3 regions of the Sphingomonas sp. Leaf28 genome follow, and region 1 is predicted to be linked to each of the others. Evidence: predicted binding sites of a transcription regulator. Region 1 holds the regulator's gene; each other region holds the start of a gene.
What was found. The regulator LexA, encoded in region 1, represses DNA repair genes until DNA is damaged. The targets are predictions, from matches to a motif close to GTTCCNCNCTTGTTCT.

Region 2: the regulator LexA is predicted to act here: its motif matches at 2,163-2,178, upstream of recA (recombinase RecA).
Region 3: the regulator LexA is predicted to act here: its motif matches at 2,581-2,596, upstream of ASE79_RS04365 (ribonucleoside-diphosphate reductase subunit alpha).

What each region holds. Positions count from the first base shown of each region.
Region 1 covers NZ_LMKX01000009.1:408,273-413,298, forward strand. The annotation lists gene ASE79_RS15110 (ComEC/Rec2 family competence protein) at 1-1,253, shown strand, start outside; gene lexA (transcriptional repressor LexA) at 1,244-1,927, opposite strand; gene ASE79_RS15120 (molybdopterin molybdotransferase MoeA) at 1,996-3,177, opposite strand; gene ASE79_RS15125 (energy transducer TonB) at 3,617-4,351, shown strand; gene moaC (cyclic pyranopterin monophosphate synthase MoaC) at 4,440-4,907, opposite strand; gene trpC (indole-3-glycerol phosphate synthase TrpC) at 4,904-5,026, opposite strand, start outside.
Region 2 covers NZ_LMKX01000011.1:125,592-130,617, reverse strand. The annotation lists gene ASE79_RS18225 (tetratricopeptide repeat protein) at 1-855, shown strand, start outside; gene ASE79_RS18220 (4-(cytidine 5'-diphospho)-2-C-methyl-D-erythritol kinase) at 1,146-2,021, shown strand; gene recA (recombinase RecA) at 2,254-3,327, shown strand; gene ASE79_RS18210 (class I SAM-dependent methyltransferase) at 3,919-4,755, shown strand; gene ASE79_RS18205 (glutathione S-transferase family protein) at 4,791-5,026, shown strand, end outside.
Region 3 covers NZ_LMKX01000001.1:940,788-945,813, forward strand. The annotation lists gene ASE79_RS04360 (PAS domain-containing protein) at 102-2,207, shown strand; gene ASE79_RS04365 (ribonucleoside-diphosphate reductase subunit alpha) at 2,708-4,606, shown strand; gene ASE79_RS04370 (DUF2171 domain-containing protein) at 4,707-4,967, opposite strand; gene ASE79_RS04375 (hypothetical protein) at 5,024-5,026, shown strand, end outside.

The DNA.
Region 1 (5,026 bases):
TCCCTACTCTGTGTCGGAAGGGGTTAACGGCTTCCAACTCCTATAACAGTATGACCGGAAGCCAGGTGCCGACGATCCGCTCCTGCGTCGCCGCACTGCTGGTGTTGGTGGCGTTGGCGATGGGGCGGGAGGCGATGACGTTGCGACTCGTCGCGACGGGGGCGATGTGCGTGATGCTCGTGCTGCCCGAGTCCGCGGCCGGGCCGAGCTTCCAGCTCTCGTTTGCTGCGATCACGGCGATCATGGCGTTTCACGAACATCCGGCGATCCGGACCTTTTTCGGGGCGCATGACGAGGGGCGCGTTCGAAAGCTGGGACGCGGCGTGGCCTCGTTGCTGCTGACCGGGCTGTTGGTGGAAGTCGCGCTGATGCCGATCGCGGTGTTTCATTTCCATAAATCGGGTTTGTACGGTGCGTTCGCCAATATCATCGCGATCCCGTTGACGACGTTCGTCGTGATGCCGCTCGAGGCGCTGGCGCTGCTGCTCGATGTCGGGGGGATGGGCGCACCGGTCTGGTGGCTGGTGCAGACGTCGCTCGACGCGCTGTTGTGGCTTGCGCACCGCGTGGCCGATGCGCCGGGGTCGGTGCGGGCCTTGCCGGCGATGCCGAGTGCGGCGTTTGCGTTGATGGTCGTTGGCGGGATCTGGATTGCGTTGTGGCGGACGCGGTGGCGGCGGCTCGGCGCTCTGCCGTTGGCGGTGGGGGCGATCTGGGCGCTGACGACACCGCCGCCGGACATTCTGGTGACGGGAGACGGGCGGCATGTCGCGGTGCGGACGGCGGCGGGACTGGCGATGTTGCGGGACCGGGCGGGGGATTATACGCGCGCCACGCTCGCCGAAAATGGCGGGGTCGACGGCGAACCGTTGTTCCTGGCCGACCAGCCCGATGCGCGGTGCAGTCGGGATCTATGCGTGACCGATATCGCGGGGGGCGGGCGGACGTGGCGGGTTCTTGCGACGCGGAGCGCGTATATGGTGCCGATCGACCAGTTGCTCGCCGCGTGCCGGACCGCCGATATCGTCGTCAGCGAGCGGAGCTTGCCGAGTCGCTGTACGCCGCGATGGTTGCGGCTCGACCGAAATATGCTGCGGCGGACCGGCGGGGTGGCGGTGACGTTGGGGTCTGGTCGGGTCGAGACCATCCTGTCGCCGGGCGACCGTCATCCCTGGCGCGATCCGCCGAGGCTCGACGCCGGACCTGGGCAGGCCCGGCGTTTTAACCCGGCGGCGTACCGGTTTCAGTCGTAGCGGCGCAGGATGCCCGACAGCTTGCCCTGAACGCGGACTTGCGCCGGCGCATAGCGCTGAGGGTCGTAGGCGCGGTTGGCCGGATCGAGACGGACCATTGCGCCTTCGCGGCGGAAGAACTTGAGCGTGGCTTCGCTGTCCTCGATCAACGCGACGACGATCTCGCCATCGCGGGCGATATCGGTGCGGCGGATGAGCGCGTAGTCGCCGTCGAGGATGCCGGCTTCGACCATCGAATCACCCGACACCTCGAGCGCGTAATGTTCGCCGGTGCCCAGCAACGCGGCGGGGACGGCGAGCATCGTGCTACCTTCGAATGCCTCGATCGGAACGCCCGCGGCGATGCGACCGTGGAGCGGGATCTCGATGACGTCGTTGGCGGGCTGCGGCGTGGCGGCAGCGGGCGCCGCCTTCACGTTCGACGACTTAGCGGCGACCTTCTTTTCAGGCTTTTCCGGACGCTCCGGCATCCGCAGCACTTCGAGTGCGCGCGCGCGGTTCGGCAGGCGGCGGATGAAGTTGCGCTCCTCGAGCGCGCTGATCAGACGGTGGACGCCCGACTTGGATTTCAGGTCGAGCGCGTCCTTCATTTCCTCGAACGACGGCGACACACCGGTATCGTTGAGGCGATCATTGATGAAGCAGACGAGTTCGTGCTGCTTGCGCGTGAGCATGGCGGTTCTCCGTCCGGAACAGACGAGGAACTTCTATGGAACATAGTTGACCCCGTCAAGCGCCCGCATCACGCAATGACGAGGATTTCCGCCGATTCGCCCGCTTTTGCCACCGGTGCGCTGCCGGGGCGCACGATCAGGCAGGTCGAGCGGGCGAGCGTCAGCAGCATCGAGCTGTCCTGGATCGTCGACGCATAGGCCTTGCCGTCGCGCAGTTCGGCACGGAGATAATCGGTCCGCGCGTTGTTGGCCGGCAGGTCTTCGCCGAGCAGCGCATGCGTCGCTTGCGGTAGCGGATCGCTTGCGCCGGCCATGTGCGCGACGACGGGTTTCACGAACAGGATTGCGGTGACGAACGCGGAGACCGGATTGCCGGGAAGCCCGAGGACCATCATGTCGCCGATCCTGCCGGCCATCATCGGCTTGCCGGGGCGCAGCGCGATCCGCCAGAAATCGATCGTTCCGCCCGCTGCCTCGATCGCCGGGCGGACGAGGTCGTGATCGCCGACCGACGCGCCGCCGGTGGTGACGAGGAGGTCGGCCTGAACGCTCGCGAAGGCGTCGCGCAGGACGTCGAGATTGTCGGGCAGGATGCCGAGATCGATGACGTCGACGGGCATGTCGGCGAGCATCGCGGCGAGCATGATGCCGTTCGATTCGGGGAGCGCGACGCCATCGGTGGTCGAGCCCGGCGGGACGAGTTCGTCACCGGTGGCGGCGACCGCGACGCGGACTCGGCGGTTGACCGTGACGCTGCCATGGCCGCCGGTCGCGGCGACGGCGATGCGCGCGGGGCTGAGGCGCTGGCCTGCCGCGATCAGACGCGTGCCGGTCGAGAAGTCTAGGCCCTTGCGGCGGGTGTTGCGCCCCAGCATCGGCGGGCCTTCGCCGGCGAGGATCAGCGTGGCGCCGTCGCGCTCGGCCTCTTCCTGGACCATGACGGTGTCAGCGCCCTCGGGCATCGCGGCGCCGGTGAAGATGCGGGTGGCTTGGCCTGTGGCGACGGCGCCGGTGAAGGGGCGGCCGGCGGCGCTCTCGCCGATGACGGTCCAGGGGCCGGGGAGGTCGGCGAAACGGATCGCGTAGCCGTCCATCGCCGAGAGATCGGCGGCGGGTTGGGTCCGGCGGGCGAGGATATCCTCGGCGGCCCAGCGGCCGGCGGCGTCGCGCAGGGGAACGGTCTCATGGCCGACGCGGGGGGCCATGGCGAAGAGGCGGGTCTGGGCTTCGGCGACGGGGATTAGGGTCATGCGTAAGTCTCTGTTTTCGGGCGGTTCGGAAAAGTGAAGTATAGGAAGTAGAGACGCTGGGAGGTGTTTGGCGGGTCGTCGTTTGGCGGGGTGTCGTAAGGGGAAGCGCGGGGGTGGGTCGGTATGTTCCGTGCTGTGCCATTCGATCGTTGTGTAGGACAGGTGTTGTTGGGGTGGAGCGGCGGTCGCGCGTTTCGGCTGCATCGGTCGATACCGAACTTCAGCGACTGCTTCCTTGTTCTCCCGCGAAGGCGGGAGCCCAGGCTGGGTCCCCGCCTTCGCGGGGAAACAGGGTGGGGCGGGTGGCGCTGGTTATCACTTGGGCTTTCCCAACTGGGCCCCGGCCTTCGCCGGGGTGGAGGTAGTGGGGGCGCTGGCCAGCGTGCGTTCATGCGGTGAGGGGCTTTTCTGGCGCGCAATGACGCACCAGATCAATAGGATGACCGCGACGCAGCCACGGACGAGAGACAGGATCGGCGCGGCGATCGGGGCGGTCGTGTTGCCGGGGATGCTTGGCTATGCGCTTCTCAACGGGCTGGTCGTGCCGATGCCGGCGGCGGTCGGGGAGGCGTTGAAGGTGTTCGGGGTGGCGCCGCCGCCGCCGCCGCCGCCGGTCGAAAAGGTCAAGCCGCGGCCGTCGCTCAGCCGGAAGCCCGAGGGGGCTGCATCGCCGCCCAATCTCAAGTCGAAGGCGACCGAGCTCGTGGCGCCGCCGCCGGTGGTGCCGATCGTGGTGCCGCCGCCGCTGGTGGTGGCGGAAAAGGCCGGGCTGGGCGCGCAGGCGACGGCGGGCGCCTCGGACGTGCGCGGGCCGGGGACCGGGAGCGGCGGGATCGGCAATGGCACCGGGAGCGGTGGGTCTGGCGATGGCGACGGTGGGGGTGGCGAGGAGACGCCGCCGCGGTGGCGCAAGGGGCGGCTGAAGGACTCCGACTATCCGCGCGAGGCGGCGGAGACGGGGATCCGTGGCCGGGTGTCGGTGCGGTATGTGGTCGGGACGGATGGACGGGTTACGCGGTGTCGAGTGACTGGATCCAGCGGGAGCCGGGAACTGGATGCGCTGACGTGTCGGTTGATCGAGCAGCGGTTTCGGTATGACCCTTCGCTCGATGCGGCGGGGCGGCCGGTGGAGTCGACGATCGTCGAGGATCACGAATGGGCTATGGATGACTGATCGGGCTTGAGGGGCGGCCGTCTTGCTTGGCTTGCCCTCACCCTCGACGCCTTTGGCGTCTTTCCCTCTCCCCGTTGGGGAGAGGGTTTCAGGCGGTCCAGTTGCCGGATTTCCCGCCTGATTTGGCGCGGACGCGGATGTCGGAGAGGACCATCGTCTTGTCGATCGCTTTGGCCATGTCGTAGATCGTCAGCAGCGTGACCGTCGCGGCGGTGAGCGCTTCCATCTCGACGCCGGTCTTGCCTTCGGTCGAGGCGGTTGCGGTCGCGGTGACGCCGGTCGCGTCGACGACGAGGTCGATCTCGACCTTGGTCAGCGGGAGCGGGTGGCAGAGTGGGATGAGGTCGCTGGTGCGCTTGGCCGCCATGATCCCGGCGACGCGCGCGACCGCGAGGACGTCGCCCTTCTTGGCCGTGCCCGCGCCGATCGCGGCGGCGGCTTCGGCGGACATGGTGATCCGACCCGAGGCGACGGCCTCGCGCGCGGTGACCGCCTTGCCGCCGACATCGACCATCCGTGCCGCGCCCGCTTCGTCGATGTGCGTGAGACCGGTCACCCTACAAGCGCTCGCGTCGCGGCCTCGACATCGTCCTGGCGCATCAGCGCTTCGCCGATCAGGAAGCAGCGTATGTCGTGCTCGGCCATCGCGTCGAGCTCGGCGCGCGTGGTGAGGCC
Region 2 (5,026 bases), on a different contig from region 1:
GCGGCGGGCGAGCCCTCGCCGCTGTCGATCGCGCTGACGCAGGCGGCATTGCGCGCGGACTCCCGCTACGACAGTGCGCGGCTCCTGCTCGCCGACGCGCTCGCCCGTAACAGGATCGTCGATCGCGCGCTCACCGTCCTCGACGAGGTCGATCCGAAGGGCGCGTTCGCCGCCGCCGCCGCTGCCGAGCGGGTCGAGATCCTCGCCAATGCCGACCGCGACGGCGAGGCGCTGGCCGCCGCCAAGAACCGGGTCGACCAGGCGGACGCCGAACCCGCCGACTGGCAGCGCTATGCCGACTTGCTTCTGACCACCGGCAACCCCGCCGAAGCCGCGACCTGGTATCGCCGCATCATCACCGCGGACGGGGCGAATGGCGGCAGCTGGGGCTTATGGCTGCAATATGGCGGTGCGCTCGACCAGGCGGGGCGCTGGCCCGAGGCGCGCGACGCGCTCGAAAAGGCGGTCGCGCGGGGTCCTGCACAACCGCTTGCGCTCAATTATCTTGGTTTTGCGCAGGTCGAGCATGGCGATGACATCCCCGCCTCGATCCGGCTGCTGGAACGCGCCAGCCGCCTCGATCCGGCCAATGCGTCGATCACCGACTCGCTGGGTTGGGCTTACCATCTCGCGGGCGACACCGCGCGTGCGCTCCCGCTGCTCGAACGCGCAGGGCAGGGCGATCCCGCCAACGCCGAGATCGGCGATCACCTCGGCGATGCCTATTGGACGGTCGGCCGCCAATATGAGGCTCGCTACGCCTGGCGCGCCGCGCTGCTGACCGCCGAACCGAGCGACACTGCCCGCCTCACCGCCAAGATCGCCAATGGCCTCCCGCCGAAAGCTCGTCGCTGACTCGTTTTCCTACGGGGGGAGCGGGCTCGCACGGCTTCCGTGGGGAGGGCGATGCCGACGGCGGCAATGAGCGTAACGCCGCGCGCACCTGGCCCGCACAGGGCGAAGCGTGCGCAACGCCCCCTCCGTCATCCTGACGAAAGTCAGGACCCAGAGTAACGACCGATACCCTGCCTGGCTCTGGATCCTGACTTTCGTCAGGATGACGGACGCTAGAAGCAGAGCGGAACGTTGCCAGTGCCCCTCCATCCGCTAAGCCAAGCCCAACCCGCCAAACCCCGAGACCCACGATGCCCGCCACCACCGAATCCGCCCCGGCAAAGATCAACCTGGCGCTCCACGTCCGCCGTCGCCGCGAAGACGGCTATCACGATCTCGAAACGCTGTTCGCCTTCGCCACCGACGGCGACATCGTCACCGTCGAACCGGCCGCCGCGAACCGCTTCACCATCACCGGCCCCTTCGCGGATGCGCTGCTCCCCGCCCCAAAACACACCGCCACCCCGGCCTCCGCCGGGGTGGCGGCATGGAGTGGCAACCTCGTCACCGCCGCCGCCGACGCCTTCACCGCCGCATTCGCCCCGAACGCTCGTCACGCGATAACGCTGGAAAAGCACCTGCCCATCGCCTCGGGCATCGGCGGAGGCTCGGCCGACGCCGCCGCCACGCTTCGCGCGCTCGCTCGCCTCCACGGCGTCGCCGCGACCGATCCCCGCCTCCACGCCATCGCCGCAACGCTTGGCGCGGACGTCCCGGCATGCCTCGCCAACCGCACCACGCTCGGCACCGGCAAGGGCGATACGCTGACAAACCTCGAAGGCCTGTCCGGCACGCCGCTCCTCCTCGTAAACCCCGGCGTCGCGGTCTCCACCGCCGCGGTCTTCAAGGCCTGGGACGGCCAGGATCGCGGCCCGATCCCCGAAGGCGACCTTCTCACGCGCGCAACCGCCGGCCGCAACGATCTGGAGCCCCCCGCGCTGGCGTTGGCGCCCATCATCGCCGACGTCCGCACGTTGCTCGACGCGGCGCCCGACGTCCTGCTGTCCAGAATGTCCGGTTCCGGCGCCACCTGCTTTGCCCTCTTCCAGACCGCCGAAGCCAGAGACTCGGCTGCAACCGCGGCGCAAGCCTGCGGCTGGTGGACCCTCGCAACGACGCTCGCCTGAACGGACGCCCCCACCACCACCTGCCGTCATCCTGACGAAAGTCAGGACCCAGAGCCAAAACCGACTACGCTGGCCACTACCAAGCGCGCGCCTGAACGACCCATTCTCGACCAGACTCTGCCTTTTTCGCCCAAACCCGATGTTCCGTACTTGTTCCATGAGAACAAAGAGAATACATGGCGTTTGACGCGTTGAATGGCACGCGCGCTTGCTTTAGCGATGGAGCTTATCAATGGCCGCTAATCTGAAAGTGATCGACACCGGCATGGCAACCGCAACCAACGACCGGCAAAAGGCGCTGGACGCCGCGCTCGCGCAGATCGACCGCGCGTTCGGCAAGGGCTCGGCGATGCGCCTGGGCTCCAAGGAAACGATGCAGGTCGAGGTCATCTCGACCGGCTCGCTCGGGCTCGACATCGCGCTCGGCGTCGGCGGCCTGCCGCGCGGCCGCGTGATCGAGATTTACGGCCCGGAAAGCTCGGGCAAGACTACGCTCGCGCTCCACGTGATCGCCGAAGCGCAGAAGAACGGCGGCACCGCCGCGTTCGTCGATGCCGAGCATGCGCTCGACCCGGTCTATGCCAGGAAGCTCGGCGTCAACATCGACGAGCTGATCGTGTCGCAGCCCGACACCGGCGAGCAGGCGCTCGAGATCGTCGACACGCTGGTACGCTCGAACGCGATCGATGTGCTCGTGGTCGACTCGGTCGCGGCACTCGTGCCGCGCGCGGAAATCGAGGGCGAGATGGGCGACAGCCATGTTGGCCTCCAGGCGCGCCTGATGTCACAGTCGCTGCGCAAGCTCACCGGCTCGATCAGCCGCTCGCGCTGCATGGTGATCTTCATCAACCAGCTGCGCATGAAGATCGGCGTGATGTACGGCAATCCGGAGACGACGACGGGCGGCAACGCGCTGAAGTTCTACGCCTCGGTCCGTCTCGACATCCGCCGCATCGGCGCGGTCAAGGCCGGCGAAGAGGTCACGGGCAACCAGACGCGCGTGAAGGTCGTCAAGAACAAGGTCGCGCCGCCGTTCAAGCAGGTCGAATTCGACATTATGTACGGGCAGGGCGTATCGAAGCTCGGCGAGATCCTCGATCTCGGCGTGAAGGCGGGCCTCGTCGAGAAGTCGGGTGCCTGGTTCAGCTACGACAGCGTCCGTCTCGGCCAGGGTCGCGAGAATTCGAAGACCTTCCTCAAGGACAACCCCGAAACCGCCGACCGCCTCGAAAAGCAGATCCGTGCACGCACCGACAAGGTCGCCGAGGAAATGATGGTAGGCCCCGGCGCCGAAGACGACGCATAACACGAACGCTCCCCCGTCAAGCTAGAGCCGGACTGCTTGACCCTCTCCCCTCGGGGGAGAGGGAGGGGCCCATTGCCCTTGCAATGGGAGGGTGAGGGCACGCGAGGAAACGCGTCGCCCCCAAGCCCACACCACCCCGGCGAACGCCGCGGCCAGTTGGGAAGCCCGCTCATGTCGAGTGCCACGACGACGCAAGCCCGCACCACCCCGGCGAAGGCCGGGGCCCAGTTGGGAAGGCCTCACAAACCGAGCGCTCGGACAACCCAAACCCATACCATCCCGGCGAACGCCGGAGCCAGTTGGGAAGGCCGCTCATGTCGAGTGCCACGACAATCCAAACCCACGCCCCCCGGCGAAGGCCGGGGCCCAATTGGGATGTCTTCTCAACTCAGGTGCTACGACGCGCCCGCGCCAATGGTCTCCCGCGAAGGCGGGAGCCCAGGCTGGATCCCCGCCTTCGCGGGGAAACACGGATACGCAATCTACCGCGTCCACGAAAAATCCCTCGACGCAAAACCCGTGCGAGCGTCTATACTTTCTATACTTCACTCCCCCAACGCCCCCGAACCCCAAGCATGAAGCGCCCCGCTGATGACCACAGGCTTTGACTGGACCGGCAGGATTGGCGATATTTGGGCCGAGGAATGGCGCCGCACCGACCGCAGCTTCGCGAACCTCACGCCGCAACTGAACGCCGCGATCCTCGCCGCCGCGTCTCCGAAAACCGCCAAGGTCATCGACATCGGCTGCGGCGCGGGCGCGACCACGCTGGCCACCGCGCAGGCGCTGCCGAACGCGACCGTCACCGGTATCGACCTGTCCCCCAATCTGATCGAGACCGCCCGGCAACGCGCCGCCGACCAGGGCAACGCGCAGTTCGAATGCGCCGACATCACCGCCGCCGCCGCGCAGCACGCCCCGGTCGATCTTTACGTCTCGCGCCACGGCGTCATGTTCTTCGCCGACCCCGTTGCCGCCTTCGCCACGCTTGCCGCGGCCGCCGCGCCGAACGCGACGGTCGTCTTCTCCTGTTTCGCCGAACGCGCCGCCAATCGCTGGGCTACCGAAACCATCGGCGCCACCGGCGGTGACGCCGACGCGCCGGCGACCACTGCGCCCGGTCCGTTCGCGTTCGCCGACCCCGGCCATGTCGCCGCCATCCTCGCCGACGCCGGCTGGCAGGCAGGACCGCCCAGCCGCATCGACTTTGCCTATCGCGCCGGCGGCGGGTCCGACCCCGTCGCCGACGCGGTCGACTATTTCCGCCGCATCGGCCCCGCCGCCTCCGCGATCCGCGACGCCGCGCCCGCGGAACGCGCGCGCCACATCGCGCGTCTCACCCAGGTCTGCGACCGTCACCGCACCGGCGACACGGTGGAATTTCCCGCCGTCGCCTGGATCTGGACGGCGCGCACCGCGGCCCGATAAGCGTGTCGGCGGGATAGAAGAGCAGGGGAGCCAGCATGATCATCGTCCACCACCTCGAAAACTCGCGATCGCAGCGGATCCTGTGGATGCTCGAGGAACTTGGCCTCCCGTACGAGATCAGGCGCTACGAGCGGAACCCGGAGACCATGCTCGCCCCGCCCGAACTCAAGAAGGTCCATCCGCTCGGCAAGTCGCCGGTGATCGAGGATGGGGATCAGATCATCGCCGAGACCGGCGCGATCGTCGAATATCTCGTCGACAAGGCGGACGG
Region 3 (5,026 bases), on a different contig from region 1:
TCGAACCGCGCGCAAAATGGTGGAATCACCAGGCGCAGGCCCTTATCGAACGGCCGTCGACGTAAAATTCGACCCGGTGTGCGACCCGGCAGGATCTTGAGATGACTTCACAGACGGCCCAGGCCGATTTCCTGACCGGCGGCGGCGAGATGGCCGCAATGATCCGCGCGCATGACTGGTCGTCCTCGCCGCTCGGCCCGATCGCGGGCTGGTCGCAGTCGCTGCGCTCGATCGTCTCGCTGATGCTCGCGTCCGAGTTCGCGATGTGCCTTGCCTGGGGGGACGAGCTCGGCTTCCTCTACAACGACCATTACGCACGGATCATGCACGACAAGCATCCCGCCGCGCTTGGCCGGCCGTTTGCGGATGTCTGGGCGGACGTCTGGAGCGATATCAGCCCGCTGGTCGACAAGGCGCTTGGCGGAGACGCGTCGTTCTTCGAGAATCTGCCGCTCGTCACCAACCGCAAGGGCTATGACGAGCAGGCCTGGTTCACCTTCTCCTACTCGCCCCTCCGCGACGACAGCGGCGCGATCGCGGGCATGTTCTGCTCGACCTATGAAAGCACCGAGCGGGTCCAGACCGAACGCGCGCTGCGCGACGAACGCGAGCGGATGGGCCAGATGTTTGCGCAGGCGCCGACCTTCATGGCGATGCTGCGCGGCGCCGAGCACCGCTTCGAACTGACCAACCCCGGCTATGACAAGCTGATCGGCCACCGCGACGTGCTGGGCCGCACTGTCGCCGAGACACTGCCCGACGCGGTCGAACAGGGTTTCCTCGATCTGCTCGACGGAGTGTTCACCAGCGGCGTCGCGTTTACCGCGACGGGCATGCTCTATGCCGTCCAGGCCGAACCCGGCGGGCCGATCAACGATCGCTATGTCGATTTCGTCTACCAGCCGATCCGCGATGCGATCGGTGCGGTCGTCGGCGTCTTCGTCGAGGGCGCGGACGTTACCGACCGCAAGCGGCTCGAACGGGATCTGCAGTCGCTCAATGCCGATCTCGAACAGCGAGTCCGCGACCGTACGCAAGAACTGATCGAGGCGCAGGAGGCGCTGCGCCAGGCGCAGAAGATGGAGGCGGTCGGCCAGCTCACCGGCGGCATCGCGCATGATTTCAACAATCTGCTGCAAGGCATCACCGGCAGCCTCGAGATCGTCCAGCGCCGCGTCGCGCAGGGGCGGATCGACGAACTCGATCGCTTCATCACCGGCGCGACCACCGCCGCCAACCGTGCGGCGTCGCTGACCCACCGCCTGCTCGCCTTCTCGCGCCGCCAGCCGCTCGATCCGCGCCCGGTCCAGGCCAACGCGCTGATTGCCTCGCTCGAAGACCTGCTCCGCCGCACCACCGGCGAGCAGATCGCGTTCGAGACGGTGCTCGCGGAGGGGCTATGGACGACGCTATGCGACCCCAACCAGCTCGAAAACTCGCTGCTCAACCTGGTCATCAACGCGCGCGATGCGATGCCCGATGGCGGCGTGCTGACGATCGAGACCCGCAACGCGCTGCTCGACGACCATTTCGCCGCCAGCCAGCGCGACGTCCGGCCGGGGCATTATGTCTGCATCTGCGTCTCCGACACCGGCACCGGGATGTCCGCAGACACGATCGCCAAGGCGTTCGAGCCGTTCTTCACGACCAAGCCGATCGGCCAGGGGACGGGTCTAGGCCTCTCGATGATCTATGGCTTCGCGCGCCAGTCGGAGGGCTATGCCAGGATCTACAGCGAGGTCGGCCACGGCACGACGATCAAGCTCTATCTCCCCCGTCATTATGGCGAGGCGGAGCAGGGCGAGGCACTCCCCGGGCTGACTCAGGACCATGCCACCAACGCGGGCGAGATCGTGCTGGTGGTTGAGGACGACGCGGTCGTCCGCGCGCTGATCGTCGAGGTGCTCGGCGAACTCGGCTATCAGGCGGTCGAGGCGCATGACGGCCCGGCCGGGCTCGACTGCTTGCGGACGATGGAGAGGATCGATCTGCTCGTCACCGACATCGGCCTGCCCGGGCTCAACGGCCGCCAGGTCGCCGATGCCGGCCGGATGATGCGTCCCGGGCTGCGCGTGCTGTTCATGACCGGCTATGCGGAAAATGCGGCGCTGGCGTCGGGCTTTCTCGAGCCGGGCATGTCGATGATCACCAAGCCCTTCGCGATGGAAGCGCTCGCCACGCAGATCCGCACGATCATCGAGGGCTGAGCCGCAGGCCAGGGCGGCGAGGATCGCACCGAAACGAGACAGCCGACCCCTAGATCTGGTGGCCGTCGCAACGTTGCCGTTCGCGAAGAAACATTTGCCACTTCCCAGCCCGAAATAATTCTTCGTTCCCGCTTCGTCCCCTTGCACATCGCGAACCCCGCAGAACTCCACGCGTCGCGAATATGCCGGTCGGCCAGTGCTCAGCCGAACGCGACGAACCGAGCCTCGAACCACCCCCTCACCCCCTTGCGTCTCTTCGCGGTTTGGCACAATCTCTTGGGGTTGCGTTCGGGGGCGAACCCAATCGCTGGTAGAACAACCCTTGCATAGCCCTATGCGATTTGACCGTAAGCGCGCCTTCCACCGCCGCGATGGTCACTTTTTGTTCTCCCGTTTGGGCCCGTCCGATGGTAGCATGGCGACAGGCGACCGATTCGAACGAATACAGAACACTAGGAGCGGTTTCGATGGATTTCAGAAACAGCAGCCGGGATAGCGACATGACCACAGATACGATCGAACAGACCACCGAAACGCCTGCAGCAGCCAGCGAAACGGGGGCCCCCAAGGCGCCGCGCCAGGCGCAGGACAGCCACTCCGTGCGCGCGCAGATCTACCCGGTCGAGGTCGATCACAGCCGCGACGCGCTGCTGACCGAGTTCGGCAAGGACACGCTCAAGGACCGCTATCTGCTCCCGGGCGAGAGCTACCAGGACCTGTTCGTCCGCGTCGCGTCGGCGTACGCGGATGACGCCGGCCACGCGCAGCGCCTCTACGACGCGATCTCGAAGCTCTGGTTCATGCCCGCCACCCCCGTTCTGTCGAACGGCGGCACCGGCCGCGGCCTGCCGATCTCCTGCTATCTCAACTCGGTCCCCGACAGCCTCGGCGGCATCGTCGACACCTGGAACGAGAATGTCTGGCTCGCCTCGCGCGGCGGCGGCATCGGCACCTATTGGGGCAACGTCCGCGGCATCGGCGAGCCGGTCGGCCTGAACGGCAAGACCAGCGGCATCATCCCGTTCGTCCGCGTCATGGATTCGCTGACGCTCGCGATCAGCCAGGGCTCGCTGCGCCGCGGGTCGGCCGCCGTGTATCTCGACGTCTCGCACCCCGAGATCGAGGAATTCCTCGAAATCCGCAAACCCTCGGGCGATTTCAACCGCAAGGCGCTCAACCTGCACCACGGCGTGCTGATCACCGACGACTTCATGGAAGCCGTGCGCAATGGCGAGGAATGGCATCTGCGCAGCCCGAAGGACCAGGCGATCCGCGCCACCGTCGACGCGCGCTCGCTGTTCCAGAAACTCGTCGAGACCCGCCTCCAGACCGGCGAGCCGTACATCGTCTTCGCCGACCACGTGAACAAGGCGATGCCGAAGCATCACCGCGAGCTTGGCCTCAAGGTCTCGACCTCGAACCTGTGCTCGGAGATCACGCTGCCGACCGGCAAGGATCACCTCGGCAACGAGCGGACCGCGGTCTGCTGCCTGTCCTCGCTGAACCTCGAAACCTGGGATCAGTGGAAGGACGAGAAGGGCCTGATCGAGGACGTCATGCGCTTCCTCGACAACGTCCTGCAGGACTATATCGACCGTCACGAGCCCGGCATGGAGCGCGCCGCTTATTCGGCGGGCCGCGAGCGTTCTGTCGGCCTCGGCGTCATGGGCTTCCACAGCTTCCTCCAGGCGCGCGGCATCCCGTTCGAGGGCGCGATGGCGAAGTCGTGGAACCTGCGGATGTTCAAGCACATCAGCAGCCAGGCGAACGAAGCCTCGATGCAACTCGCGATCGAGCGCGGCCCCTGCCCCGACGCCGCCGATGTCGGCGCGATGGAGCGGTTCAGCTGCAAGATGGCGATCGCCCCGACCGCATCGATCAGCATCATCTGCGGCGGCACGTCGGCATGCATCGAGCCGATCCCCGCGAACATCTACACGCACAAGACGCTCTCGGGCAGCTTCTCGATCAAGAACCCGTATCTCGAGAAGATGCTCGCCGAGAAGTCGAAGAACTCGGATGCGGTGTGGAACTCGATCCTCGAACAGGGTGGGTCTGTCCAGCATCTCGACTTCCTCTCGGTCGAGGAAAAGGACTGCTACAAGACCTCGTTCGAGATCGACCAGCGCTGGCTGCTCGAGCTCGCCGCGGATCGCACGCCCTATATCGACCAGGCGCAGTCGCTGAACCTGTTCATCCCGGCCGACGTGGAAAAGTGGGACCTGCTGATGCTCCACTTCCGCGCGTGGGAGCTCGGCATCAAGTCGCTCTATTACCTGCGCTCGAAGTCGGTGCAGCGCGCCGGGTTCGCGGGCGGGGTCGAGGCGGACAACACCATCGACCTGCGTCAGATCGACGTGGAATCGAAGGATTACGATGAGTGCCTTGCCTGTCAGTAAGGCCCTTCGCTGCGGCCTGACGCAAAAAACCCCGGCCCGCATGGCGCGGACCGGGGTTCAAGCAGGCTCGGCGGCACGCGTTACGCGTACCGCCCGCGGCTCAGGCCTCTTCTTCGAACGTCACCGCCACGTCGGCGTTGGCCGAAAGGCGGACCTTGCCGTCCTCGATATCCGCAACCAGCCCGAGCGAGATGAAGTGATGATGCCCTTCATGGCTGCCCGTGCCCTCGTTGACCTGCGCGCCCGAGTCCTTCTTGGTCAGCTTGATGCGGTTGCCTTCGACCTTGTCGACGGTGCCGACATGGACGCCGTCCGCACCGATGACTTCGGCATGTTCCTGAATCTGGGTTGCATCGACCATGGTCGTTCTCCTGTGTTGAATACGGGTGCTGAACGCGCGCCGCGCGAGTTGGTCGCATG